DNA from 4 places in the Kitasatospora hibisci genome. Region 2 is predicted to be linked to each of the others. Evidence: predicted binding sites of a transcription regulator. Region 2 holds the regulator's gene; each other region holds the start of a gene.
What was found. Region 2 encodes HrcA, which represses chaperone genes, less so after heat shock. Its sites were predicted from a motif close to TTNGCACTCNGNNNNNCNGAGTGCNAA; they were not measured.
Positions count from the first base shown of each region.

Region 1: a site for HrcA is predicted at 2,826-2,852, ahead of groES (co-chaperone GroES). Genes of this name have one in related genera too.
Region 3: a site for HrcA is predicted at 4,540-4,566, ahead of ACF9IK_RS14845 (FmdB family zinc ribbon protein). Genes of this name have one in related genera too.
Region 4: a site for HrcA is predicted at 2,348-2,374, ahead of groL (chaperonin GroEL). Genes of this name have one in related genera too.

Region 1 is NZ_CP171642.1:4,949,898-4,956,882, reverse strand. Features, by position in the region: gene ACF9IK_RS21755 (LysR family transcriptional regulator) at 1-456, opposite strand, end outside; gene groL (chaperonin GroEL) at 627-2,261, opposite strand; gene groES (co-chaperone GroES) at 2,378-2,683, opposite strand; gene ACF9IK_RS21740 (THUMP-like domain-containing protein) at 2,981-4,183, shown strand; gene ACF9IK_RS21735 (polysaccharide deacetylase family protein) at 4,180-5,103, opposite strand; gene ACF9IK_RS21730 (hypothetical protein) at 5,240-5,506, opposite strand; gene tsaD (tRNA (adenosine(37)-N6)-threonylcarbamoyltransferase complex transferase subunit TsaD) at 5,503-6,609, opposite strand; gene rimI (ribosomal protein S18-alanine N-acetyltransferase) at 6,602-6,985, opposite strand, start outside.
Region 2 is NZ_CP171642.1:5,615,490-5,622,474, reverse strand. Features, by position in the region: gene ACF9IK_RS24555 (S41 family peptidase) at 1-663, opposite strand, end outside; gene ACF9IK_RS24550 (16S rRNA (uracil(1498)-N(3))-methyltransferase) at 774-1,523, opposite strand; gene dnaJ (molecular chaperone DnaJ) at 1,641-2,783, opposite strand; gene hrcA (heat-inducible transcriptional repressor HrcA) at 2,860-3,894, opposite strand; gene htpX (zinc metalloprotease HtpX) at 4,167-5,084, shown strand; gene pspAB (PspA-associated protein PspAB) at 5,108-5,692, shown strand; gene ACF9IK_RS24525 (DUF3097 domain-containing protein) at 5,737-6,564, shown strand; gene hemW (radical SAM family heme chaperone HemW) at 6,921-6,985, opposite strand, start outside.
Region 3 is NZ_CP171642.1:3,493,955-3,500,939, forward strand. Features, by position in the region: gene ACF9IK_RS14830 (penicillin acylase family protein) at 1-926, opposite strand, end outside; gene ACF9IK_RS14835 (potassium/proton antiporter) at 1,247-2,737, shown strand; gene ACF9IK_RS14840 (MFS transporter) at 3,167-4,417, shown strand; gene ACF9IK_RS14845 (FmdB family zinc ribbon protein) at 4,577-4,885, shown strand; gene ACF9IK_RS14850 (hypothetical protein) at 5,206-5,511, shown strand; gene mscL (large conductance mechanosensitive channel protein MscL) at 5,541-5,960, shown strand; gene ACF9IK_RS14860 (hypothetical protein) at 6,028-6,237, opposite strand; gene ACF9IK_RS14865 (sigma-70 family RNA polymerase sigma factor) at 6,501-6,985, opposite strand, start outside.
Region 4 is NZ_CP171642.1:3,663,500-3,670,484, reverse strand. Features, by position in the region: gene thrC (threonine synthase) at 1-1,157, shown strand, start outside; gene ACF9IK_RS15595 (MoaD/ThiS family protein) at 1,185-1,463, shown strand; gene ACF9IK_RS15590 (cold-shock protein) at 2,023-2,226, shown strand; gene groL (chaperonin GroEL) at 2,531-4,153, shown strand; gene ACF9IK_RS15580 (hypothetical protein) at 4,242-4,601, shown strand; gene ACF9IK_RS15575 (HD domain-containing protein) at 4,682-5,314, opposite strand; gene ACF9IK_RS15570 (PadR family transcriptional regulator) at 5,397-5,750, shown strand; gene ACF9IK_RS15565 (hypothetical protein) at 5,747-6,691, shown strand; gene ACF9IK_RS15560 (copper homeostasis protein CutC) at 6,794-6,985, shown strand, end outside.

The DNA of each region.
Region 1 (6,985 bases), 670 kb from region 2:
CTGCGGGTACCGGAAGGCCAGCGCCACCTCGCACTCGCCGCCGCGCAGCATCGCCAGCGACTCCGGCGGCTCCGCCTCGACCAACGACACGCGGACCCCCGGATGGCCGTCCCGCAGCCGGGCGACAGCCGGCGGCACGAGGGTGGAACTCGCGGTCGGGAAGGACACCAGACGCACCCGTCCGGCCCGCAGGCCGGCGATCGCCGCCACCTCCTCCTCGGCCGCGGAGAGCCCGGCCAGGATCCCGGTGGCGTGCTTGAGCAGGACCCGACCGGCCTCGCTGAGCTGCATCCCGCGGCCCGAACGGACCACCAGCGGGGTGTCGACGGACTTCTCCAGGGCCTTCATCTGCTGGCTGACGGCAGGCTGGGTGCAACCCAGCTCGCGGGCGGCGGCGGAGAAGGAGCCGGTGCGGGCGACGGCACGCAGGACGCGCAGGTGGCGGGCCTCGATCATGCCTCAGTTATAAGGCAGGCTTTGCCGTCTGCAAAATTCTACTGATGATTAAATGCTGAAACGCGCGTCGGACGGACCGGAACACGCGCGGAGCGGATCAACGCCGGAGGCCCGGCCCGAACCCCTGGGGGCGCGGACCGGGCCTCCGGTCACCGTTCACCGGTCAGGCGTCAGTGGGAGTGGCCGTGACCGCCGTGCGAGTGGCCGTGACCGTTGTCGGCCTCCTCCTCCTTCTTCTCCACCACGAGGGTCTCGGTGGTGAGGAGCAGGGAGGCGATGGAGGCGGCGTTCTCCAGAGCGGAGCGGGTCACCTTCACCGGGTCGATGACGCCGGCCTTGACCAGGTCGCCGTACTCGCCGGTGGCGGCGTTGTAGCCCTGGCCCTGCTCCAGCTCGGAGACCTTGGAGGTGATGACGTAGCCCTCCAGGCCCGCGTTCTGGGCGATCCAGCGCAGCGGCTCGTGCAGCGCCTTGCGGACGACCGCGACACCGGTCGCCTCGTCACCCGACAGGCCCAGGCCGCCGTCCAGCACCTTGGCGGCGTGGACGAGGGAGGCGCCACCGCCGGCGACGATGCCCTCCTCGACCGCGGCGCGGGTCGCCGAGATGGCGTCCTCGAGGCGGTGCTTGCGCTCCTTCAGCTCCACCTCGGTGGCGGCGCCGACCTTGATGACGCAGACGCCGCCGGCCAGCTTGGCCAGGCGCTCCTGCAGCTTCTCGCGGTCCCAGTCCGAGTCGGTGCCCGCGATCTCGCCCTTGATCTGGGCGACGCGGCCGGCCACGGCCTCGGCGTCACCGGCACCGTCGACGATCGTGGTGTCGTCCTTGGTGATGGTCACGCGGCGGGCGGTGCCCAGCACGTCCAGACCGGCCTGGTCGAGCTTGAGGCCGACCTCCTCGGAGATGACGGTGGCACCGGTCAGGGTGGCCAGGTCGCCGAGGATCGCCTTGCGGCGGTCGCCGAAGCCCGGGGCCTTGACGGCGACGGCGTTGAAGGTGCCGCGGATCTTGTTCACCACGAGGGTGGACAGCGCCTCGCCGTCGACGTCCTCGGCGATGATCAGCAGCGGCTTCGAGGCACCGCCCTGAAGGATCTTCTCCAGCAGCGGCAGCAGCTCCTGGATGGAGGAGATCTTGCCCTGGTTGATCAGGATGTACGGGTCCTCCAGGACCGCCTCCTGCCGCTCCGCGTCGGTGACGAAGTACGGCGACAGGTAGCCCTTGTCGAACTGCATGCCCTCGGTGAAGTCCAGCTCCACGCCGAAGGTGTTCGACTCCTCGACGGTGATGACACCGTCCTTGCCGACCTTGTCGATCGCCTCGGCGATCAGCTCGCCGACCTGGGTGTCCTGCGCGGAGAGGGAGGCGACGGCGGCGACGTCGTCCTTGCCCTCGATCTCGCGGGCGACCGAGAGCAGGTGCTCGGAGACGGCGGCGACGGCCTTGTCGATGCCCTTCTTCAGGGCGGCCGGGCCGGCGCCGGCGGCGACGTTGCGCAGACCCTCGTTGACCAGGGCCTGGGCCAGCACGGTGGCGGTGGTGGTGCCGTCGCCCGCGACGTCGTTGGTCTTGGTGGCGACCTCCTTGACGAGCTGCGCGCCAAGGTTCTCGTACGGGTCGTCCAGCTCGACCTCACGGGCGATGGTGACGCCGTCGTTGGTGATGGTCGGGGCGCCGAACTTCTTGTCGATGACGACGTTGCGGCCCTTGGGGCCGATGGTCACCTTGACGGTGTCGGCCAGCTTGTTGACACCGCGCTCCAGCGAGCGGCGGGCGTCCTCGTCGAACTGCAGGATCTTCGCCATGTTCCCTATTCCCTCGGGGCGACGGCCGGCACGGCGGCCGCCGGACTACGTGAACCAACAACCACGCCCCGGGCCCCTGTCACTTGGGACACGGATCCGGGGCGGGCTGGAACGTCTTACTTCTCGATGATGGCGAGAACGTCGCGAGCCGAGAGGACCAGGTACTCCTCGCCCTGGTACTTCACCTCGGTGCCGCCGTACTTCGAGTACAGGACGATGTCACCGACGGCGACGTCGAGCGGCAGACGCTGGCCGTCCTCGAAGCGGCCCGGGCCGACGGCCAGGACGACGCCCTCCTGGGGCTTCTCCTTGGCGGTGTCCGGGATAACCAGGCCGGAGGCCGTGGTGGTCTCGGCGTCGAGCGGCTGGACCACGATGCGGTCCTCGAGCGGCTTGATGGCAACCTTGCTGCTGGTGGTCACGTCCGAGCTCCCCTTCGGAGATTACGGGGTTTTCTAACGGGTAGGTGGCGAACCTGCGGGTCTGCCGTCGCGGGGGTCAGACGCGCGTCATCGCGTTAGCACTCCCCATGGGGAGAGTGCCAAGGAAGACCTTAGGCCGCTGTTAGCACTCAGTCAACCAGAGTGCCAACGACGCGCCCGCCGATTCCGCGGAACGGGACGAGGGGCCGCACTCGTGCGCCGCCCCGGGCCGCCGCGCGCTCGGGCCCCGGGCCGCCGGGGGACGCCCGGGGCCGCGGCACCGGCGAGAATGGCCCCGTGGAGACCGAGAACCTGCAGCCCCTGCTGACGCCCGAGGGCCAGGCCCTGCTCGCCGAGCTGCGCGAGTTCACCCCCGAGGAGGAGCTCGCACTGGCCACCCGGCTGCGCCGCGGGCACCCGGCGGAGCTGGTGTCGGCGGCGTTCGGGCAGGCCCGGCTGCGGCAGCGGGCCCGGGCCAAGTTCGGTGCCGACGCCGACCTGATGTACTTCACGCCCAACGGCGTCGAGCAGTCCACCCGGCGCGGCGTCGCCGAGTGGCGGGCCCGGCGCTTCGCCGAGCTGGGCGTGAAGCGGCTGGCCGACCTCTGCTGCGGGATCGGCGGGGACGCGCTCGCCCTGGCCCGGGCCGGCATCGAGGTGCTCGCGGTCGACCGGGACCCGGCGGCCTGCGCGGCAACGGCCGCCAACGCCGCCGCACTGGGCCTGGCCGACCTGGTCGAGGTGCGCTGCGCCGACGTCGCCGAGGTCGACGTCGCCGGCTACGACGCGGTCTTCACCGACCCCGCCCGCCGCACCTCGCGCGGCCGGGTCTTCGACCCCGAGGCGTACGCGCCGCCGCTGTCCTGGGCGATCGAGACCGGCCGGCGCACCCCGGTCGGGGCGCTCAAGGTGGCCCCGGGCATCCCGCACGAGGCCGTCCCGGCGGACGCCGAGGCCGAGTGGGTCTCCGACCACGGCGACGTCAAGGAGGCGGTGCTCTGGTTCGGCACCCGCGCGGAGCGGCCGCACCGCGCCACGCTGCTTCCGCAGGGCGCCTCGCTCACCGGCGGCGACCTGCCCGACCCACCGGCCGGACCGGTCGGGCGCTACCTCTACGAGCCGGACGGCGCGGTGATCCGGGCCCACCTGGTGGCCGAGGTGGCGGAGCAGGTCGGCGGCCGGCTGATCGACCCGAAGATCGCCTACGTCACCTCGGACGAGCTGGTCGCCACCCCGTACGCGCACGCCTTCGAGCTCACCGACGTGCTGCCGTTCCACATCAAGAAGCTGAAGGCGCTGCTGCGCGAGCGGACCGTCGGCACCGTGGTGATCAAGAAGCGCGGAATGGCGATCACCCCCGAGGAGCTGCGCCGCCAGCTGAAGCCGAGCGGCCCGAACACCGTCACGGTGATCCTCAGCCGCACCGACCACGGCCCGCTGATGATGCTCGGCCGGCCCGTCAGGGCCGACGCCCCGGCTCCCGGCCCGGGCGCTCCCTAGGAGCCCGGCGCCTGGATGTAGTCCTCCAGGCGGGCCACCGCGAAGCCCTGCTCCTGGATCCGGGCGAGCATCTCCCCGAACATCTGCGTCATCGTCTCGCCCTTGAGGTCCTTCGGGCCGCGGAAGTGGGCGAGCACGATGTCCCCGGGCCGGAGCCTCTTGTCGGCCGCCTGGTACTGCATGTCGTGGATCTGCATCGACTCGCGCCAGAGCACGACGGCCCGCGGCCCGCACTGCTGCACCGCGGTGTTCAGCGCCGGGGTGTTGGCGCCGTCACCGTACGGCGGGCGGAACAGCAGCGGCGCGGCGCCGTACTGCTGGGTGAGCGCGGACTGCGCGTCGCAGATCTCCGACTTCTGCTTCTCCGGCGCGGCCTTGCTCATGATCGCGTGGTCCACGGTGTGGTTGTGGATGTGGTTGCCGAGCGCCTGGAGCGGCTTGAAGTAGCCGTAGTCGTCCTTGACGATGTCGCGGGTCAGGAACATCGAGACCGGCACCTTGAGGTCGGTCAGCATCTCGACGAACCTCGGGTCCTTCTCGGCGCCGTCGTCGATGGTGATGAAGACGACCTTGTCGGTGGTCTTCACGTCGCTGAAGACCGGGACGGGGCCGGTCCGCTGGAGCTTGACCGGCTTGTCGGCGGGCGCCGCCGGGGCCGGCGGCAGCGGCTTGAGGTTCCACTTGGCCCAGGCGGCCGCGTCCCCGGCCGCGGGCGCGGGCGCGGCGGCCGGCGTGGTGCCGACCGGGGCCGGGACCGGCCGGCCGGCGGTGGTTCCGGCGGACGGCGCGGCCGCCGACGACGTGCCTCCGGCCCCGGCGGGCCCGGTCGTGCCTCCGCTGCCGCAGCCGGTGGCGGCGGCCAGCAGCGCCAGTGCCCCCACCGCGTACGTCCCCGCCCTGCCCCGCCCGTACCTCTTCACCGCGCCGCGCTCCCCGGTCCCGTTCAGCGATCTCTCAGCTATGCACGGTAGCGATCGGTCGTTCGGTTCCCGGACGGGCCCGGGCGCGGCGGCTCGGCCCCGGCGAACGGGCGGGGCCCGTCGCGTGGATCAGGCCCTACTCCACGTGCTCGCTGGTGAAGGACCAGCGGTGCACCGGGCGGCCGAGCAGCTCGGCGGGCGGGTCCGCGACCGGCACCGGCCGCTCACCCGCCCACCAGGTGATCAGCAGCACCCGGTCCCCCGCGGCGCCGAACAGCTCGGTGCGGACCAGTCCGGCCGAACCCCGCAGTGCGGGCAGCGCCGTCCCGCGCACCCAGGCGGCCAGGTCGGCCCCGCGCCCGTCGGCGGCCCGGGCCTCCCACATGGCGGCGGTGGTGGTCACCGGCCGCCGCCGCCCAGCGCGTCGTACGCCCGGCCGTGGACGTCGCCGTGCCCGGTCGACCCGGCCGGCACGTGCACGTCGGTGACGGGCAGCGAGGAGTCCGCCGACAGGTCGAAGGAGGACGGCGCGCGGTCGCGCCAGACCATCTCGGCGCCGAGCGCGGCGACCATGGCGCCGTTGTCGGTGCACAGGCCGGGACGCGGCACCCGCAGCCGGATGCCGGCCCGGTCGCAGCGCTGCTGGGCCATCTCGCGCAGCCGCGAGTTGGCCGCCACCCCGCCACCGATCATCAGGTGGTCGACGCCGTTGTCCTTGCACGCCTTGACCGCCTTGCGGGTGAGCACGTCGGTCACCGCCTCCTGGAAGGAGGCCGCCACGTCGGCGATGGGCACGTCCTCACCGGCCCGGCGCTTGGCCTCGACCCAGCGGGCGACGGCGGTCTTCAGGCCGGAGAAGGAGAAGTCGTACTCCGGGTCCCTGGGGCCGGTCAGGCCGCGCGGGAAGGCGATCGCCTTCCGGTCGCCCTCGCGGGCGGTGCGGTCGACCACCGGGCCGCCCGGGAATCCCAGGCCGAGCACCCGGGCCACCTTGTCGAAGGCCTCGCCGGCCGCGTCGTCGATGGTCGCGCCGAGCGGGCGGACGTCGCTGGTGATGTCCTCGCTGAGCAGCAGCGAGGAGTGCCCGCCGGAGACCAGCAGGGCCATCGTCGGCGACGGCAGCCGGCCGTGCTCCAGCTGGTCCACGCAGATGTGCGAGGCGAGGTGGTTGACCCCGTACAGCGGCTTGTCCAGCGCCCACGCGTAGGCCTTGGCGGCGCTGACGCCGACCAGCAGGGCGCCCGCCAGACCGGGGCCGGCGGTGACGGCGATGCCGTCCAGGTCGCTCGCCTTGACGCCGGCGGTGTCCAGGGCGCGCTGGATGGTCGGGACCATCGCCTCCAGGTGCGCGCGGCTGGCGATCTCCGGCACCACGCCGCCGAACCGGGCGTGGTCGTTGACGCTGGAGGCCACCGCGTCGGCGAGCAGCGTGGTGCCGCGCACGATCCCGACGCCGGTCTCGTCGCAGGAGGTCTCGATGCCGAGGACGAGCGGTTCGTCAGCCATGGCGGGTTTCCTTCAGGTCCTTCGGTTCGATGCTTGGGTGGTCGAGGCGCATCACCAGCGCGTCGACGTTGGCCGGCTGGTAGTAGCCGCGCCGGATGCCGACCGGTTCGAAGCCGAACCGCTCGTAGAGCCGCTGGGCGCGCGGGTTGTCCACCCGCACCTCCAGCAGCAGCTCGGTGCAGCCGCGCCGGGCGGCCTCCCGGATCAGGTCGGCGAGCAGCGCCGCGCCGAGGCCGGAGCCCTGGTGGCGCACGTCGACGGCGATGGTCTGCACGTCGCCCTCACCTGCCACGGCCATCAGGCCGGCGTAGCCGACGATCGCGCCGTCCGGGGCGGTGGCGACGGTGAAGTGCCGGGTGCCGCCGGGGTGGGTCTC
Region 2 (6,985 bases):
GAGGCTGGAGTAGAGCTCGCCGACGCCCTCGTGGTCGGCGAGGAAGGCGATCCGGTCGCCGACCCAGAGCGGCGAGGACAGCTGGCCGTCGAGGTCCTCGTGGACCCGGACGAACTCCTCGCGGCCGATCCAGAGCTTGCCGGCCCGGCCACCCCGGTACCGCTTCCACCAGGCCGGCTCCCGGTTGTTCACGGTGGAGAGCAGCACCCGGTCGCCGTCCGGTTCGAACGCCAGCCCGCCGATCGGCCCGTACGGCAACCGGACCGGCTCGCCGCCGTCCAGCGGCACCGCGTGCGCCCAGGTGCGGCGCAGCGTGGACTGCCCGGCGGTGGTGGTGGCGACCGGCCGGCCGTCGGCCGTCCACCCCTCCAGCCGGGTCTGGCCGCTGCCCCAGTAGGTCAGCCGCCGGGACGGGCCGCCGTCCACCGGGGCGACGTGCACCTCGGGGGCGCCGTCCCGGGTGGAGGTGAAGGCGATGTGCCGGCCGTCCGGGGAGAAGCGCGGGTAGCGGACCGGGGCGTGGTCGGCGGTCAGCCGCCAGGCCCGGCCACCGTCCACCGGAGCCAGCCAGACGTCGTTCTCGGCCACGAAGGTGACCAGGTCACCGTGCAGGTGCGGGTGGCGCAGGTAGGCGCCGGCGGAGGTGCTCGGGGATTCGCTCACGCCGCCAGCCTAGGCACGTACGCGCACGGCACACCGGCTTTTCGGCAACAGCCGACTCCTGCGGGCGACGGCGGTGGCCGGGGAGGCGGCCGTCGCCCCGGGGCGTCGGGTCAGCCCCAGCGGCCGGTGCGGCCCAGCAGCAGGGCGCCGGCGGCCACCCCGGCGGTCGAGGTGCGCAGCACCGAGGCGCCGAGCCGGTAGGGCTTGGCGCCGGCCTCGGCGAAGGCGGCCAGCTCCTCCGGCGAGACGCCGCCCTCGGGGCCGACCACCAGCACGATGTCCCCCGCGGCGGGCAGGGCGGCGCCGGCCAGCGGCTCGGCGCCCTCCTCGTGCAGCACCCCGGCGAACGCGGCGGCGGCCAGCACCGGGGCCAGCTGGCGGGTCGTCATCGGCTCGCGGACCTCGGGGAAGCGCAGCCGGCGGGACTGCTTGCCGGCCTCGCGCGCGGTGGACCGCCACTTGGCGAGCGCCTTGGCGCCGCGCTCGCCCTTCCACTGGGTGATGCAGCGGGAGGCCGACCACGGGATCACCGCGTCCACGCCGACCTCGGTCATGGTCTCCACGGCCAGCTCACCCCGGTCGCCCTTGGGCAGCGCCTGGACGACGACGATCCGAGGGGCCGGCTCGGGCTCCCGGCGGACGGCGGCCACCGCCACGTCCACGGCGTCCTTGCCGTGCACCGCGGCGACCGTGCCGTCCACGCCGAGGCCGAGGCCGTCCGCGAGGGTCACCGCCTCGCCCGGCTCCAGCCGCTTGACGGCCGCGGCGTGCCGCCCCTCCGGGCCGTCCAGCCGGACCACCGCGCCGGGTGCGGCGGTGGCGAGCTGCGCGGTCTCGACGACGAACACGGGCGCGGTCATGGCGGTTCCTGGAGGTGGGACGGGCGGGGGAACGACGGCGCCCGGCGACCCTCGCGGATCACCGGGCACCGGCGGTGCGGGCGACGGCCCGGTCGGCGACCGTCCGTCGGACCGGGGTCAGCGGCCGTTGAAGGCGTCCTTCAGCCGGGAGAACAGCCCCTGCTGGCCCGGCGCGAACTGGCCGGCCGGCCGTTCCTCGCCGCGCAGCACCGCCAGGCGGCGCAGCAGCTCCTCCTGCTCGGGGTCGAGCTTGGTGGGCGTCTGCACCTCGACATGCACTATCAGGTCGCCCCGGCCGGTGCCGCGCAGATGGGTGATGCCGCGGCCGTGCAGCGGGATCGACTGGCCGGACTGGGTGCCGGGCCGGATGTCGACCTCCTCCAGGCCGTCCAGCGTCTGCAGCGGCACCTGGGTGCCCAGCGCGGCGGCCGTCATCGGGATGGTCACCGTGCAGTGCAGGTCGTCCCCGCGGCGCTGGAAGACGGTGTGGGTGCTCTCGGCGATCTCGACGTAGAGGTCGCCGGCGGGGCCGCCGCCGGGGCCGACCTCGCCCTCGCCGGCCAGCTGGATCCGGGTGCCGTTGTCGACACCGGCCGGGATCTTGACGGTCAGGGTCCGGCGGGCGCGGACCCGGCCGTCGCCGGCGCACTCGGGGCACGGGGTCGGCACGACGGTGCCGAAGCCCTGGCACTGCGGGCAGGGGCGGGAGGTCATGACCTGGCCCAGGAAGGACCGGGTGACCTGGGAGACCTCGCCCTTGCCGCGGCACATGTCGCAGGTCTGCGCGGAGGTGCCGGGCGCGGCGCCCTCACCGCTGCAGGTGGTGCAGGTGACGGCGGTGTCGACCTGGAGCTCCTTGGTGGTGCCGAACGCGGCCTCCTCCAGGGTGATCTCCAGGCGGATCATGGCGTCCTGGCCGCGCCGGGTCCGCGAGCGCGGGCCGCGCTGGCCGGAGGCGGCGCCGAAGAAGGCGTCCATGATGTCGGAGAAGCCGAAGCCCGCCGCGCCGGCGCCGAAGCCTCCCGCTCCCGCGCCGCCGTTCGGGGAGAGCGGGTCCCCGCCGAGGTCGTAGACCTGCCGCTTCTGCGGGTCGGAGAGCACCTCGTAGGCGGCGTTGATCTCCTTGAACCGCTCCTGCGTCTTCGGGTCCGGGTTGACGTCCGGGTGCAGTTCGCGTGCCAGGCGCCGGAACGCCTTCTTGATCTCGTCCTGCCCCGCATCCCGTCGGACGCCGAGTACCGCGTAGTAGTCCGTGGCCACCAAATGCTCCGCTTGTTCCGCCTGTAGAAGTGCCTGCGACTGGGACCACCGCCGGAATTCCCGACGGCGGCCGTTCCTACGACTCGGCCAGGATCTGGCCGAGGTACCGTGCCACCGCTCGCACCGCCCCCATTGTGCCCGGATAGTCCATCCGGGTCGGACCGATCACACCCAGTTTGGCCACGCTCTCGTCGCCCGAACCGTAACCGACCGAGACGACCGAAGTGGAATTGAGCCCTTCGTAGGCGTTCTCGCGGCCGATCCGCACCGTCATCCCGGCGTCCGCGGTCTCACCCAGGAGGCGGAGCAGGACGACCTGCTCCTCCAGCGCTTCGAGCACCGGCTGGATGGTCAGCGGGAAGTCGTGGCCGAAACGGGTCAGGTTGGCCGTGCCGGCCAGCATGATCCGCTCCTCGTTCTGCTCGGCGAGCGCCTCGAACAGCGTCGCCAGGATGGTGGTGACGGTCGGCCGGTCGGCCGCCTCGAACAGCGCCGGCAGGTCCTCCAGCAGCCCCGGGACCTCCGGCAGCCGCCGGCCGACGGCCCGCGTGTTGACCTTGGCGCGCAGGTCCGCGAGGACCGCCTCGCCGACGGCACCGGGGCAGTCGACCATCCGCTGCTCGACCCGGCCGGTGTTGGTGATCAGCACCAGCATCACCTTGCCCGGGCCCAGGGCCACCAGCTCGATGTGCCGCACGGTGGAACGGGACAGCGAGGGGTACTGGACCACCGCGACCTGGCGGGTCAGCTGGGCGAGCAGCCGGACCGTGCGGGCGACCACGTCGTCGAGGTCGACGGCACCGTCCAGGAAGTGCCGGATCGCCCGCCGCTCGGGCGCGCTCATCGGCTTGACCTCGGCCAGCTTGTCGACGAAGAGGCGGTACCCCTTGTCGGTGGGGATCCGCCCCGCGCTGGTGTGCGGCTGATGGATGTAGCCGTCCTCCTCCAGCGCCGACATGTCGTTGCGGACCGTCGCCGGTGACACACCGAGGTTGTGCCGCTCGACCAGGGCCTTGGAACCGACCGGCTCCTCGGTGCCCACGTAGTCCTGGACGATGGCGCGAAGCACCGCGAGCTTGCGGTCGTCCAGCTGGCGGACCTCACCGGCCATGGGGCACGCACCTCCGTCTTCGCACGTTGTCCGTTGTGACATGTGTTCCGTACCTGCACGTTCCGGGCCGAACCGGGCGACCCCGCTCCTGGCACTCTGAACACACGAGTGCCAGAACCGTATCTGCCAGTGTAAGGCCCGGGTCCCACCGCAGGAACGGCCCGGCCGGGGTGATCCTGCCCGCAGTCCGCGACGGCGGGCCGCGCGCCGGATGATGCCCCGCGCCGGTCCGAGTGGGAGCATCGACAACAGACGGCGAACGGAGGACAGCGATGTCGACCTCGGGCCAGCCCACCCGCTTCGCACCGGACCGCGGCCTCACCGGCCGGATGGTCGCCACGATGTTCTTCATCGGCCTGCTCTACGTCGGCTTCACCGGACTGCTGATCGCGCTGTTGCGCGGCGCCTGGCCGCTGATCGTGCTGATCTCCGGCGGCCTGTTCGTCGCCCAGTTCTGGTTCAGCGACAAGATCACCGAGCGGGCGATGGGCGCCCACCGGGTGACCCCCGAGCAGTACCCCCAGCTGCACGGCGCCGTCGACCGGCTCTGCGCGCTCGCCGACATGCCCAAGCCCCGGGTGGCGGTCGCCGACAACGACATGCCGAACGCCTTCGCCACCGGCCGCAACCCGCAGAACGCGGTGGTGTGCGTCACCACCGGCCTGCTGCGGCGACTGGAGCCGGAGGAGCTGGAGGGCGTCCTCGCGCACGAGCTGTCGCACGTCGCCCACCGGGACGTCGCGGTGATGACCGTCGCCGGCTTCCTCGGGGTACTGGCCGGGGCGATGACCCGGATCGCGGTGTACGGCGGGTTCGCCGGCGGCCGGAGCAACAACGACTCCAACGCCGCGATCGTCGCACTGATCATCCCGCTGGTGTCGGTGGTGGTCTACGCGATCAGCTTCCTGCTGACCAGGCTGCTCTCCCGCTACCGGGAGCTGGCCGCCGACCGTGCCGCCGCCCAGCTCACCGGCCGGCCCAGCGCGCTCGCCTCGGCGCTGACCAAGGTGACCGGGCAGATCGCCGCGATCCCCACCAAGGACCTGCGCCAGGCGCAGCCCTACAACGCCTTCTACTTCGCCCCCGCGCTGAGCGCCCGGGAGACCGCCACCCAGCTGTTCTCCACCCACCCCTCGCTGGAGCGGCGGCTGGAGCAGCTGGCCCGGATCTCGGCCCGGCTCGGCCGCTGACCGCCGCCTCGGAAGGGACCGCCGTGGGAATCCTGGACGCGCTGTTCGGCCGCACCAAGCCGGTCAAGCCCGACCTCGACCAGCTGTTCGGCGTGCCGTCGGCCGCGCTGACCCTGGAGGCGGCCTCCGGCTTCCGCCCGACCGGGCTCGGCTCGGTCTGCTTCGCCTCCGTCGAGGGCGGCGCCTTCGTCGAGGTCGAGCGGCAGGTGCGGGCGCTGCTGGACGCCGACACCGGGCGCGGCGGCGTCCCGGTGGAGGCCTCCACGGACGCGTACGGCTACTCCTGGCTGCTGGTGCGGCACCCGCCGGGGGAGCTGCCGGAGCTGGTCACCGACCTGCACGCGGTCAACAGCGAGCTGGAGGGGAACGGCTTCGGCCCGCAGTTGCTCTGCTCGATGGTCGGGTTCCGGGACGAACAGGGCCGCTCGCTGGCGCTGGTCTACCTCTACAAGCGCGGCACCTTCTACCCGTTCGCGCCGATGCCTGGCGGCGGCGAGAAGCGCAACAGCCCGCTGGAGCTGCAGGTCAGCGCCTCGCTCGGGAACGACCTGCGGCTGGAGAAGGACCTCACCCGCTGGTTCCCGGTCTGGGGCGCGCCGGGCCTGTGACGGGCCGTCGGCGCGGCGCGGCGGCGCTGCCTATAGTCGCCTGCATGCGAAGCCGCCAGTACGGACCCGACCTGACCCCGCCGTGGAAGAAGCAGCAGCCCGCCCCCGAGGTACCGGCCGAACGGGACCTGGTGGTGGAGGAGGCGGCGACCGGCTTCTGCGGCGCGGTGGTGCGCTGCGAGAAGACCGCCGAGGGCTTCACCGTCACCCTGGAGGACCGTTTCGGCAAGCACCGGGTCTTCCCGCTGGTGCCGCGCGGCTTCCTGCTGGAGGGCCGCACCGTCACCCTGGTGCGCCCCGCCGGGCCGGCCCCCGCCCGGACTCCCGGGCGCACGGCCTCCGGCTCGGTGGCCGTACCCGGGGCCCGTGCCCGGGTGGCCCGCGAGTCCCGGATCTACGTCGAGGGCCGGCACGACGCCGAGCTGGTCGAGCGGGTCTGGGGTGACGACCTGCGGATCGAGGGCGTGGTGGTCGAGTACCTGGAGGGCGTGGACGACCTGCCGGCGATCGTCGCCGAGTTCGCCCCCGGCCCGGGCCGCCGCCTCGGCGTCCTGGTCGACCACCTGCTGCCCGGCACCAAGGAGCACCGGATCGCGGCCCGGGTCACCGGCGAGGCCGTCCTGGTGGTCGGCCACCCCTACATCGACATCTGGCAGGCGGTGAAGCCGGCCAGCGTCGGCATCCCGGCCTGGCCCGCCGTCCCGCGCGGGGAGGACTGGAAGGAGGGCACCTGCCGCCGCCTCGGCTGGCCGGTCGACACCCCCGCCGCGTGGAAGCGGGTCCTCTCGGGGGTCGACTCCTACAAGGACCTGGAGCCCGAGCTGCTGGGCCGGGTCGAGGAGCTGATCGACTTCGTCACCCTGCCGGAGTGACCCCGGTCGGCCGAAGAAGCGGAACCCGACGGTGTCCAGCGTCACGCCGAGCGGATCGATCGGGACCGGCTCGCCGAACTTGCTCGTCCGCTCGGACAGGTCGTCCGGCAGGCCGGAAGCCGTCGTCCGGCTCGGCTCGGTGAGCAGCACGCACACCCCCCTTGATCGGGTCCACGATCAGGCAGGCCGGGACCGCCCCGCCCGCGTACAGCTCCCGCTCGACGTGGTAGTCACGGTGGATGAGCTCGGCCTTGACGCCTTCCGGTACCTCCAGGTTCCGGGAGATCCCGGTCGTCCGCTCATCGACGGCGGTCATCGCACGCTCGCTCCGACGGCTGACACCACGCCAACGAACGTCAGTCCACCAGGTCACGCACCACGGCGTCGGCCAGCAGGCGGCCCTGGAGGGTGAGGGCGGCGC
Region 3 (6,985 bases), 2.1 Mb from region 2:
GTCGTGGTGTGGGAGCCGGAGACGACCCAGGAGTTGGAGCCGATGCCCTGGCCCTGGCGGCCGAGCAGCTGCGGCATGGCGTCGATCCGGTCGGTGACGTCCTTCAGCATCGCCTTGGTGGCGGCCGCGCCCTGAGTGGTGGCGCCCTGCGTGGCGGCGCCGGCCGGGGCGGGGCCGTCGGCCGGGCGGTAGGCGTCGCCGCTGACGGTGCCGGTCTTCACGATCGTGCCGTTGCGCGCGTACGGGTACTCCGGGTACAGCTCGGCGATCTTCTCCGGGCTGTAGTCCTGGGCGAGCAGCGAGCGGTCGATCTCCTCCTGGAGGTTCCCGGAGAGGTTCCAGGCCATCGCCTTCAGCCAGGCCACCGAGTCGACCGGCGTCCACCGCTCGGGCTTGTAGTCGCCGTTGACGACACCCAGCAGCGCGTACTCCAGCGAGGCGCCCGCCCCGCCGGGGTGCTCGCCGAGCCAGGCGTTGACGCCGTCGGCGTAGGCCTGCAGGTACTTCTTGGTCTCCGGGGAGAGCTGGGTGTCGAACTCCTTCTGCGCCACCTGGCGCCAGCCCATGGTGCGGATGAAGGTGTCGGTCTCTACCTGGCTGTCGCCGAACATCTCGGAGAGCCGGCCGGCGGTGATGTGCCGCCGGACGTCCATCTCCCAGAACCGGTCCTGCGCCTGGACGTAGCCCTGGGCGCGGAAGAGGTCCTCGGAGGTGTCGGCGTAGAGCTGGGGGATGCCGTTGGCGTCCCGCTTGACGTCGACCGGGGCGCTCAGGCCCGCCACCTTGACGCTGCCGTCGACCTCCGGGAAGGACGCGCGGACCGCGGCCACCCCCCGGTAGCCGCCGTAGCCGGCGCCGGCCACCAGCAGCACGACCAGCACGATCACGATCAGACGGGCGCGCCGGAACTTCTTCGAGCGGGGCATCTGGGTCCTTGCGGTCCTCGACTGGGGGGCGGGCGGGCATGTCCAGGGCACACGGCCGTGACAGGGCACCACATTAGGCCGACTCGGCTGGCGGGCGTGCACGGGGGACGCTCACGGTGGGATCGGACGAGGTCAGGCACGCGGAGTCGGCGGCCTCGCGGAACAGGAGAAGCTAAAGATATGGCAAAATGTTAGACTGAGTAACGATCCGCAAGGGGAGCAATCGGCCGTGCCGACCGCCGCGACCCTTCCGGTCGGCTCCCCGGCCCCGCCGCCGGCAGACACCCCGCCCGCCCACAGCTCGCCCGAGGTGCCCCTGCGTGAATGTCGACCACCTGAACCAGCTGCTCCTTGAGTTCTCCGTGATCCTGCTGGTCGCGGTGGTCGCCGTGCGCATATCGACCCGGTCGGGTCTGCCCAGCCTGCTGATCTACCTCGGCCTCGGCGTCGCGCTCGGACAGAACGGCGTCGGCGTCTCCTTCAACGACGCCGCACTGACCCAGGTGATCGGCTACGCCGCCCTGGTCGTGATCCTCGCCGAGGGCGGCCTCAAGACCAGCTGGAGCGAGGTGAGACCGGTGATGCCGGCCGCCACCGTGCTCGCCACGGCCGGCGTCGGCATCAGCGTCTTCGTGACGGCGGCCGGAGCGCACTGGCTGGTCGGACTGGACTGGCGCACCTCACTGCTGCTCGGCGCGATCGTCTCCTCGACCGACGCCGCCGCCGTCTTCTCCGTCCTGCGGATGGTGCCACTGCCGCACCGGCTGACCGGCCTGCTGGAGGCGGAGTCCGGCTTCAACGACGCGCCCGTGGTCATCCTGGTCGTGGCCTTCGCCACCACCGGCGAGACGGAGAGCTGGTACGTGCTGCTCGGCACGATCGCCGCCGAGCTGGCGATCGGCGCCGCGGTCGGCCTCGCGGTCGGCAAGATCGGCGCGTTCGGCGTCAAGCACGTGGCACTGCCGTCCTCCGGTCTCTACCCGATCGCCGTCCTGGCGCTCACCGTGCTCGCCTACGCCGGCGGCGCGCTGCTGCACGGCTCGGGCTTCCTCGCCGTCTACATCAGCGCCGTCATCCTGGGCAACGCCAAGCTGCCGCACGGACCGGCCGTACGCGGCTTCGCCGACGGACTGGCCTGGATCGGGCAGATCGGCATGTTCGTCCTGCTCGGCCTGCTCTGCACTCCCGAGACGATGGGCTCGGCCGTGGTGCCCGCCCTGGTGATCGGCACCGTGCTGGTCTTCCTGGCCCGGCCGCTCTCGGTGGTGCTGACCATGACCCCGTTCCGCCTTCCCTTGCGGGAGCAGGCGCTGCTCAGCTGGGCCGGCCTGCGCGGGGCGGTGCCCATCGTGCTGGCGACCATCCCGATGGTGTCGGGTGCGCCGCTGGCCCAGGAGGTCTTCAACATCGTCTTCATCCTGGTCGTCGTCTTCACCCTGCTCCAGGGGCCGACCCTGCCCTGGGTGGCCACGTGGCTGCGGATCGGCGAGGGATCGATGGGCCAGGACCTCGGCATCGAGTCCGCCCCGCTGGAGAAGCTGCACGGCCACCTGCTCTCGGTGGCGCTGTCGCCGACCTCGAAGATGTCCGGTGTGGAGATCGGCGAGCTGCGGCTGCCGGCCGGCGCGGCGGTGACCCTGGTCGTTCGCGAGGGGAACAGCTTCGTGCCCGACAAGGCGACCGTGCTGCGCGGCGGCGACGAGCTGCTGGTGGTCACCACGGACGAGGTGGGCGAGGCGGCCGAGCGGCGGCTGCGGGCCGTGGACAAGGGCGGCAAGCTGGCCGGCTGGCTGCACGGGCGCGGGGCCTGAGCGACCCGAAGCCCGGCCGAGCCTTGGGCTGACCGGCTTCACCCGGGGTTCACCTTCAATTGGCAGGACAATTTTGCCAGTAACCTGTATTGTCGAGGCCAGCGCGACATCTACGCGCGTATACGTATACTGGTTGCTACACCCCCAGCATCTGCCTGATGCAGAGTTGGCGCGACCGCTCGGCGGCTGCGGCCCGGCCTTCGGCACCCATGCCGGCCGGCCCGGTATCTACCCCGGTCGACGCGCGAGAGGACGACTCTCGGCGCCGTCGGGGCCACCCCATGCCCCTTCCGCGCTACCAGGCAGCAGGAAGGACCGGCCGTGACGGCTCGCCGAACGGTCGACAACGGCAGCGTCGCCGACGACGCCCTCACCGACCCGGCCGCCCCGGCCAACCCCGCCGCCCCGGAGCGCGTCGGCTACGGCGCGCTGCTGCGCACGCCCGGGGCCTGGACGTTCCTCGCCCCCGCGTTCGCCGCGCGGCTCCCGTACGCGATGCTCAGCCTGGGCATCGTCCTGCTGGTCCTGGACACCCACGGCTCCTACGGCACGGCGGGCAGCGTGGCGGCGGTCTCGGCCGTCGCCCAGGCCTTCGTCGGCCCGCAGACCGGCCGGCTCGCCGACCGCTACGGCCAGGCCGCCGTCCTGATCCCGAGCGTGGTGGTGCACGCCTTCTCGGTCGGCGCCCTGATCGCGCTGGCGCTGGGGCACGCCCCGGTCTGGAGCCTGTTCCTCGCCGCCGCCCCGGCCGGCGCCAGCGTGCCGCAGGTCGGCGCGATGGTCCGCGCCCGCTGGGTCGCCAGGCTCTCCACGGAGGGCGCCTCGCCGGCCAAGCTGAACACGGCGTTCGCCTTCGAGTCGGTCACGGACGAGTTCACCTTCGTGGTCGGACCGGTGCTGGCCGGCGCCATCGCCACCTCGGTGACCCCCTCCGCCGGCCTGATCGCCGAGGCCGCGCTGACGGTCGTCGGCGGCCTCGCCTTCGCCGCCCAGCGCGCCAGCGCGCCGGCCCGGCACCCGCACCAGCCGGGCGTCCGCCGGGTCTCCGCGCTCTCCTCCCCCGGCGTCCGGCTGCTGGCGGGCGCCTTCCTGGGTGTGGGCACCGTCTTCGGCGCGATGCAGGTCTCGGTGACCGCCTTCACCGAGTCCGTCGGCCAGCCCGGGGCCAACGGGACGGTCTACGGGATCTTCGCCGGCGGCTCGATGCTGGCCGGCGTGCTGTACGGCATGGTCGCCTGGCGCCGCGCCGCCCGGCACCGGATGCTCGCCAGCTACGCGCTGCTGGTGCTCGGCTGCTCGACGCTCTGGGCGATGCCCGACCTGGTCGCGCTCTCGGTCGCCGGGCTGGTCTGCGGTCTGGCCATCGCGCCGACCCTGATCACCGGCTACACGCTCGTCGAGACGCTGGTCGCGGAGGGCGCCAAGACCGAGGCCTTCACCTGGCTGACCGGCGCCATCGGCCTGGGCCTGGCGGCCGGCTCCACGGTGGCCGGCCGGCTGATCGACGGCCACGGCCCGTCGGCCGGGTTCCTGGTGCCGCTGGCCGGCGCCGGCCTGGGCCTGGCCGCGCTGATCGCGCTGCGGCACCTGCTGATCGCACCGGGCTCGGCGAGCCCGGTGGTCGCGAGCAGCGGCGAGCGGGGCAACAGCCGGCAGCTGGTGGGTGCGGCCAAGGGCTGAGAGCGGCGCGGGCCCGGGACGCCGGCGGCGCCAGGCGGCGGCCGGCGCCGTCCCGGCCGCCGACTCATCTCACACCGGAGTCGCTGGACTGATCCCGCGGAATGCCGCATCATTGACCATCGTTAGCACTCATCAGGCGAGAGTGCCAGGAGGAAGCAAGTGCCCACGTACCAGTACCAGTGCACCGAGTGCGGCAACGGCCTGGAGGCGGTGCAGAAGTTCACCGACGAGGCGCTGACCACGTGCCCCGACTGCCAGGGGAAGCTCCGCAAGGTCTTCTCGGCCGTGGGTGTGGTCTTCAAGGGCTCCGGCTTCTACCGGACCGACAGCCGCTCCTCCTCCAGCTCCTCGGTGAGCGGAGGCTCCTCGTCGGCCGCGGCCTCGTCGACCTCCTCGTCGTCGACCCCGTCGTCGTCCTCGGGTGGCTCGGCCCCCGCGGCGAGCCCCGCTCCGGCGACCGCCAAGTAGGGCCGCCGTCCGGCACGTCGGCCGCCGAGCAAGGCCGGCCGACACCCGTCATTCCCCGCAAGGCCCGCCGGGCCCGTGCAGCCGCGCGGCCGGTGGGCCTTGCCGCGTTCCGGGGCCGCGCGACGTTCCGCCGGCCCGCGGTGTCACCCGGGCGGGCCGGCATCCACCCTCACGGGCGTACGGGGTTGTCCACAGCTCCGGGTTTTCCACAAGCCCGGGGACAAGACTTCCCGACCGCCGGCCGGCGGCCCAGAGTGTGCGCGAGAGGCCGGCCCGGCGGACCCGGGCCGGCGCCCTGCGACCCACCCGGGCGGTGCCCCATGACGACCACGGCCGCGAGCCTCCCCCGCCGCTCCCCTCTGCCGCTCCCGGCGCCGACCGTCCCACCCCGCCGCGAGGTACCGCCGTTCGCGCCGATCCGGCGCGGGGGCGGCCGGTTCCACCGGCTGCGGCGGGCCCTGTGGCAGCGGCCCGCGGCGCCGGCGCTGGTCCTGCTGACGGTGGCCGCGGCGCTGGCGTTCGGCCCGGCCCGGGCGGGCCTGCCGGCGCCGCCCGACAGCGCACTCTCCCCGCAGTCCGTCCACCGAACGGGTTGCCCGTCGGGCGCAGTGGAAGATCACCCGTGACCGAATGAGGACGTCGTCGTTCACGCGGCATGAAGGGCTTCAAGGAATTCCTGCTGCGTGGAAACGTCGTCGAGCTCGCCGTCGCCGTCGTCATCGGGGCGGCGTTCACCAACATCGTCAACGCCTTCGTGAAGGGCGTCATCAACCCGATCGTCGGGGCGCTCGGGGCCAAGGACCTGGACTCCTACCGGTCCTGCCTCAAGGGCCCCTGCGCGGTCAGCGCGACCGGGGAGGTCACGTCCGGCATCTTCATCCTCTGGGGCACCGTGCTGAGCGCGGCGCTGCAGTTCCTGATCACCGCCGCCGTCGTCTACTTCTGCCTGATCCTGCCGATGAACAGGTTCACCGCGAAGCGCAAGACCCTCGCCGAGGTGCAGACGGAGACCGAGCTGAAGGAGGTCGTCCTGCTCGCCGAGATCCGCGACGCGCTGGTCGCGCAGCAGCGCTGAGCCCGCCGCGGCCGGGGTGCTGCGGTTCGGCACGCGACGCGGGCTGCCGGCGGCCGTCCGGTGCCGGTCAGTCGCCGTGGTGCGGCGGGCGCTGGCTCAGGTACCAGTCCAGGCCGCGGCCGCCGCTCTCTCCGCCGCCCGGGCGGTCGCCCCAGCCGGAGTCGGTGTCGTCCCGGGACTGCTGGTCCAGCGGGTCGCGGAAGACCAGCCGGGCCTTCGCGGCCGGCCCGGCGGCCTTCTCCTCGGTGCCGTCCTGCCCGGGCTTCCGTTCGTCCACCGGACCGTCTCCTTCTCGCACGTCGTCCACTCCTTCGCCTCCGACGCCGCTCGCCTGCGCGCGGCGCCCGCAGCGGCCCTCCTCCCGGCGTCCTCCCAGCCTAGAAGCTCGCACCCACCCGCGTGGGCGGCCGCCCACCGGCCCGGGGCGGGAACGCGCGCGGCCCCGGCGCGGAGTGCGCCGGGGCCCGGGGCCGTCCGGTTCGCGGTCCGGGATTCACCCGCCCGGCCTCACCAGCCCGACCTCACCTGGTCCGCGGACCCTCAGGCCGCCTCGAAGCCCGCGTGGTCGGCGATCTTCTTCAGCTCGGCCAGCGCATGCTTCTCGATCTGGCGGATCCGCTCACGGGTCAGACCGTGCTGCTTGCCGACCTCGGTGAGGGTCCGCTCGCGGCCGTCCTCCATGCCGTACCGGGAGCGGATGATCGAGGCCGTCCGGTCGTCCAGGCGCCCGATCAGGCCGTCCAGCTCCTCGCGGCGGAGCATGACCATCACGGCGTCCTCGGGGGACGTCGCCCCGGTGTCCTCGACCAGGTCGCCGAACTGGGTCTCGCCCTCGTCGTCGACCGACATGTTGAGGCTGACCGGGTCGCGCGCCCAGTCCAGCACGTCCTTGATGCGCTCCTCGGTCGTGTCCAGCTCGGCCGCGATCTCGGCCGGCTCGGCCTCGCGGCCCAGCTCCTTGGACTTCTCCCGCTGCACCCTCCGGATCCGGCCCAGCTCCTCGACCAGGTGGACGGGCAACCGGA
Region 4 (6,985 bases), 2.0 Mb from region 2:
CGCTGGAGATCGCGTACGACTTCGGGAGCGAGGGCGCCGAGGCGCTGCGGAAGCGGATCGAGTCCGGCCCGGCCTCGATCTGGCGCTACGCCCCGTTGCTGCCGGTGCCGGCCGACGTCGCCGCCAAGCCGAACCTGAACCCGGGCTGGACCCCGCTGGTCAAGGCGGACAACCTGGGCCGCGAGCTCGGCTTCACCGCGCAGCTGCACATCAAGGACGACTCCGGCAACCCGACCCACTCGTTCAAGGACCGCGTGGTCGCCTGCGCGATCGAGGCGGCGCGGGCGTTCGGCTTCACCACGCTCTCCTGCTCGTCGACCGGCAACCTGGCCGGCGCGGTGGGCGCCGCGGCCGCCCGGGCCGGCTTCAAGTCCTGCGTGTTCATCCCGCACGACCTGGAGCAGGGCAAGGTCGTCATGGCCGGTGTGTACGGCGGCGAGCTGGTCGGCATCGAGGGCAACTACGACGACGTGAACCGCTTCTGCTCGGAGCTGATCGGCGACCCGGCCGGCGAGGGCTGGGGCTTCGTCAACGTCAACCTGCGCCCGTACTACGGCGAGGGTTCCAAGACCCTGGCGTACGAGATCTGCGAGCAGCTGGGCTGGCGCCTGCCGGAGCAGATCGTCGTCCCGATCGCCTCCGGCTCCCAGCTGACGAAGATCGACAAGGGGTTGCGGGAGCTGGTCGCGCTCGGCCTGGTCGAGGACCGGCCGTACAAGATCTTCGGCGCCCAGGCCGAGGGCTGTTCGCCGGTGTCGGCGGCGTTCAAGGCCGGCCACGACGTGATCCGCCCGGTCAAGCCGGACACCATCGCCAAGTCGCTGGCGATCGGCAACCCGGCCGACGGTCCGTACGTGCTGGACATCGCCCGGCGCACCGGCGGTGCGGTCGAGGACGTGACGGACGCCGAGGTGGTGGCCGCGATCAAGCTGCTGGCCCGCACCGAGGGCGTCTTCGCCGAGACCGCCGGCGGCGTCACCGTCGGCGTGCTGAAGAAGCTGGTCGAGACCGGACAGCTGGACCCGGCCAAGGAGACCGTCGCGATCAACACCGGCGACGGCCTGAAGACGCTGGACGCCGTCTCCGACGCCGGGATGACCGCCGTCATCCGCCCGACGCTGGCCTCGTTCCGCGACGCCGGCCTCGCCTCCGCCTGACCCACCCCCAGCTAGGAGAAGCCCCCCATGAGCGCCAACGTCCGCATCCCGACCATCCTGCGCACCTACACCGGCGGCGCCGCCGAGGTCAGCGCCGAGGGCACCACCCTGGGCGACGTCATCGCCGACCTCGACCGGAACCACGCCGGGATCGCCGCGCGCATCCTGGACGACACCGGCAGGCTGCGCCGTTTCGTCAACGTCTACGTCAACGACGACGACGTGCGTTTCGCGGAGGGCCTGGCCACCGAGATCAAGGACGGCGCGAGCGTCTCGATCATTCCGGCGGTGGCCGGCGGCTGCTGAGCCGTCCGACCGCCGAGCCGGCCGCCCCGGGACGGAATTCCGACCCGGGGCGGCCGGCCGTATTTTGGCGGGAATATTTACGGTCCCAGTCGGAGTAGAGTGTGGCTCGACCGGGAACGGGGCTCCCCTTCCCCTCGTACCGGTGGTCGAATCCGTCCGCGCCCGCACCGCCGTTCCCCGTCCGGCCGCTGAGACCGGTGGCCGCTCCGCGGCCGTGAAACATGTCAGGCCGATGTCAGAATTCTTGAGGGGATTTGTGTAATTCGTCCGCTATGTCCGGCGCGAATTGCGGCGTTCCTCCCGATTCCGTCGGATCTGCCCCTTGGCGGGCCCGGTGAATTCACGGCGATTGGCTCTGTTGCAGAGGGCGTCGGTCCGGATACATTCAGCCGCGGTCGACGCAATCGCCCGTGAACCGGACGCCGTCCGGTGCTCTCGGCGGGGATTGCGGCGTGCGCGGCTGTGCCCAGGGGGGGTTCCCCGGGCCGGCCTCAACCAGACCCGCACCCGCAGACCCGCGGGCGCGTGAAGGGCCAGCACAGCACTAGGGGAGTTCGGAATGGCTCAGGGCACCGTCAAGTGGTTCAACGCGGAGAAGGGTTACGGCTTCATCGCGGTCGACGGTGGTGCGGACGTCTTCGTCCACTACAGCGCGATCCAGATGGACGGCTACCGCACCCTTGAGGAGGGCCAGCGGGTCGAGTTCGAGATCTCTCAGGGGCAGAAGGGCCCGCAGGCGGACATGGTCCGCGCGGCGGTCTGACCTTTCCGACACCCAGGAGTTCGGCTCGGCCCATCGGCTGGTGCACCTCTTGCTTCGCGGCGCGAGGGGCGGCGCGGGCCCGGCGCGGGGGTGCAGCGCGGCTCGCGGGTTGGCGATTGGGCTTGCACTCGCCTACCGGGAGTGCTAATCATTGGCGTTAGCACTCACAGCGTGAGAGTGACAGCGGACCGGGTCGGTGAGGCCCCCGGGAGCGGTAGGGGAAAGGACCCCCGCACACCAGGGCCGTCCGTCGCGGGCACCCCTTGGTCCGAGCAGTCGACCGTGTCCCGGAGGACCACTTCTGATGGCCAAGATCATCGCCTTTGATGAGGAAGCTCGCCGCGGCCTTGAGCGTGGCATGAACCAGCTCGCCGACGCAGTGAAGGTCACGCTCGGCCCCAAGGGTCGCAACGTCGTGCTGGAGAAGAAGTGGGGCGCCCCCACGATCACCAACGACGGTGTCTCCATCGCCAAGGAGATCGAGCTCGAGGACCCCTACGAGAAGATCGGCGCGGAGCTCGTCAAGGAGGTCGCCAAGAAGACCGACGACGTCGCGGGTGACGGCACCACCACCGCCACCGTCCTGGCCCAGGCGCTCGTCCGCGAGGGTCTGCGCAACGTCGCCGCCGGCGCCAACCCGATGGCCCTGAAGCGCGGCATCGAGAAGGCCGTCGCCGCCGTCTCCGACCAGCTGCTGGCCCAGGCCAAGGACGTGGAGACCAAGGAGCAGATCGCCTCCACCGCCTCCATCTCCGCCGCCGACACCCAGATCGGCGAGCTCATCGCCGAGGCCATGGACAAGGTCGGCAAGGAAGGCGTCATCACCGTCGAGGAGAGCAACACCTTCGGTCTGGAGCTGGAGCTCACCGAGGGCATGCGCTTCGACAAGGGCTACATCTCGGCCTACTTCGCCACCGACCTGGAGCGGATGGAGGCGACCTTCGAGGACCCGTACATCCTCATCGCCAACTCCAAGATCGGCTCGGTCAAGGACCTGCTCCCGCTGCTGGAGAAGGTCATGCAGAGCGGCAAGCCGCTCGTCATCATCGCCGAGGACGTCGAGGGCGAGGCCCTGTCGACCCTGGTCGTGAACAAGATCCGCGGCACCTTCAAGTCCGTCGCGGTCAAGGCCCCGGGCTTCGGCGACCGCCGCAAGGCCATGCTCGGCGACATCGCCATCCTCACCGGTGGCACCGTGATCTCCGAGGAGGTCGGCCTCAAGCTGGAGAACGCCGGCATCGACCTGCTGGGCACCGCCCGCAAGGTGGTCATCACCAAGGACGAGACCACCATCGTCGACGGTGGCGGCGACAGCGAGCAGGTCGCGGGCCGCGTGAACCAGATCCGCGCCGAGATCGAGAACAGCGACTCGGACTACGACCGCGAGAAGCTCCAGGAGCGCCTCGCCAAGCTGGCCGGCGGCGTGGCCGTCATCAAGGCCGGCGCGGCCACCGAGGTGGAGCTCAAGGAGCGCAAGCACCGCATCGAGGACGCCGTCCGCAACGCCAAGGCCGCCGTCGAGGAGGGCATCGTCGCCGGTGGTGGCGTCGCCCTGCTGCAGGCCGGTGTCGCCTTCGACAAGCTGGAGCTCGACGGCGACGAGGCCACCGGTGCCAACATCGTCAAGGTCGCGCTGGAGGCCCCGATCAAGCAGATCGCGACCAACGCCGGCCTTGAGGGCGGCGTCGTGGTGGAGAAGGTGCGCAACCTCCCCGCCGGTCACGGCCTGAACGCCGCCACCAACGAGTACGTCGACCTGGTCGCCGAGGGCATCATCGACCCGGCCAAGGTCACCCGCTCCGCGCTGCAGAACGCCGCCTCCATCGCGGCGCTCTTCCTCACCACCGAGGCCGTCATCGCCGACAAGCCGGAGAAGGCCGCTGCGGCCGCCGGCGGCGGCATGCCGGGCGGTGACATGGACTTCTGATCCCTCGTCGGATCGGTCAAGTCTTCGATCGCACGGGCGGTTCCCCTCGGGGAGCCGCCCGTGCGGCGTTCTCTGGGAGAATGGACGGATGGCTTCCGCAGATGACATCGAGACCGCGCTGCACAGTGCGCGGGCACTGATCCTGGCCGACCTGACCGCCCGGGACGTGACGGACGCCGCCGTGGTGTCGCTGGTCGAGAAGGCGGTGACCCACCGGCGCTGGTGGCTGGAGCAGTGGCCGGACGGCACCGAGTACGTGCTCGGACTGGTCGCCCAGGACGTCCAGGACGCGCTGCTGGAGGCGTACGGCCGCTGGCCGCTCTGCACCGCGTGCGCGGCGGACGGGGACCCGCACGCGCTCAGCGTGGAGCCCGAGCTGGGGTCGGACCCGCACTGGGTCTGCGGCAAGGAGGGCGCGGTGGTCGCGCCCGTCGGGCAGCTCGCCTGACGACGCCTGCCCGGGCCCGTCCGCGTGAGGCCGGTGGGCCCGGGCCCGTCCGCGTGAGGTGCTGGGCCGGAAGAGCAGGCCTAACCGTTCAGCGCGCCGAGCTCGGTGGCGAGGTTGGCCCGGGCCCGGGCGTCGAACCGCTCGTGGGCGGCGGATGTGCGGTACAGCGCGGGGAGCGCCAGCAGCTGCCGCAGGACCGCGGCCCGGCCGGCCCGGAAGTCCGGCTCGGGGACGAATCCGTACTCCGCCCGCACGGCCGCCGCGTAGCCGGCGTACGCCTCCGGGGTGCCGCCGAGGACGGCGAGGTCCGCATCGCAGAGCACCTCCCCGTCGCGGTCGCCCGGCTCGGGCCGGTGGGTGACGGTGAGTCGGACCAGCCGGACCACCTCGGCCACCCGCTCCGCCGGCAGGCCCGCCTCGGCGAGGGCCCGGGCGGCGAGGGCGGCGCTGCGCTCCTCGTTCTCGGAGCGGTCCGGCCGGTAGACGGCGTCGTGGAACCAGGCGGCCAGCCGGACGGTGTCCGGATCCGCGGCGTGCGCGGCCAGCGCGTCCACGTGGTCGAGCACCGCCCGCAGGTGGTCGGTGGTGTGGTAGCGCCGCTGCGGCTCGGCCCAGCGCCGCAGCAGCTCGCGGCCGTAGGGCTCGGGGTCGACGCTCGCGCCGCAACGGCGGAGCAGTCCGGTCCAGTCGGCGAGCAGGTCTCGGTCGGGCATGGAGGCCATTCTGCTGGGTGCGGGCGGTTGATCCGGCGATTCCCCTGGACTGTATATGTCGGCGACCGGTATATATAGTCCCATGACAGAACGAGCCATGCAGGAGCCGACGCTGCTCCTGCTCACTGCGCTGGCCGATGCGCCCAGGCACGGCTACGCGCTCATCCAGGAGGTCGCCGCGATCTCCGACGGCCGGGTCAGGATGCGCACCGGCACGCTCTACGGGGCCCTGGACCGGCTGCTCCAGCAGGGTCTGATCGAGGTCGCCGCCGAGGAGGTCGTCGACGGCCGGGCCCGCCGCACCTACGCGCTCACCGGTGGCGGGCGCGAGGTGCTGGCCGCCGAGGCCGAGCGGCTGCGCGCCGTCGCCGAGGAGGCGCAGCGCCGGCTCTCCCTTTCCGTTGTCCGTCCGAGGGTCAGGGGGGCCTTCGCATGACCGATTTCACCCTGAGGGCCGCCCTGCGGCTCTACCCGGCCCGGTACCGCCGGGAGCGGGCCGACGAGATCGCCGCCGTCTTCGCCGACACCACGGCGGACGCCGGTCGGCTTGCCACCGCGCGGGAAGCCCTCGACCTGGCGGCGTACGGCCTGCGCATCCGGACCGGGTTGACGTCCACCGCACCGGGCGGGCGGCTGGCGGCGCTGACGGCGCCGCTCGCGGCCGGCGCGGCGGCCGGGGCGGCCGCCGCCTTCCAGCTCATCGAATACACGTGGCTCCACCTCGAACTCCCCGCCGCGGCCGGGGACGTGCCGTTCTGCCTGGTCGTGGCGGCGATGCTCGTGCTGCCGGTGCTCGGGGCGGTGGCCGCCCTGTTCGCGCGGTGGTCGGTCGCGCGGATGCTGGCCGGTGGAACGGTGCTCGCGGCACTGGCGCACCTGGCGCTGCTGGCAGTGGTCACGGCGCCGTGGGGCGGGCTCTGGGTGGCCATGTACGCCTTCCAGTTCGACGGCGCGTTCCTGCTCTGGGGCCTGGTGCTGCTCGCCGCGCCCAAGGACGCCCTGCCGTCGCCGGCCTGGCGGGAGCGGTGCCTGGTGCTGCTGTCGGCGGCTGCCGCCCCGGTGGCGGTCTTCTCGCTCGACGCCTACGCCTCCTGGAGCACGATCGACCCGCTGTGGCGGGGTCTGATGGTCGGTGTGCCGCTGTTCATGGCGCTGGCCGTGCTGCGCCGCTGGTACGCGGTCGCGGTGCCCGGGCTGGCGCTGCTGCCCTGGACGTTCAGCGCCAACCTCCATGCGCTCTGGCAGCAGTCGGGCGGGATCACCAGGCTGTTGCCGATGGCCGCGCTGGTGGTGGCCGCGATGGTCGGGCTGCTCATGCTGCGCCGGCCGACCGGCGGGGCGGCTCCGGGTGACGGGGGCCGTCGGCTCGTGGCGTGAACCCGGCGGCGTGAACCCGGCGGCGTGAACCCGGCGGCGTGAACCCGGCGGACCGGCGGGGTGGGTGTCGCCGAGGGCTTCGGGGTGTGGCAGTCTACCGATATGTCTAGACCAATTTTCGAAGTCATCGCGCTGACGCCCCAGGACGCCCAGGCCGCCGAGTCGGGCGGCGCCGACCGGCTCGAACTGGTCACGGACATGGCCGCCGACGGGCTCACCCCGTCCGTCGAGGACTTCGTCGGGATCCGCGCCGCGGTGGAGCTCCCGCTCCGCGTCATGCTCCGTCTTCGGGAC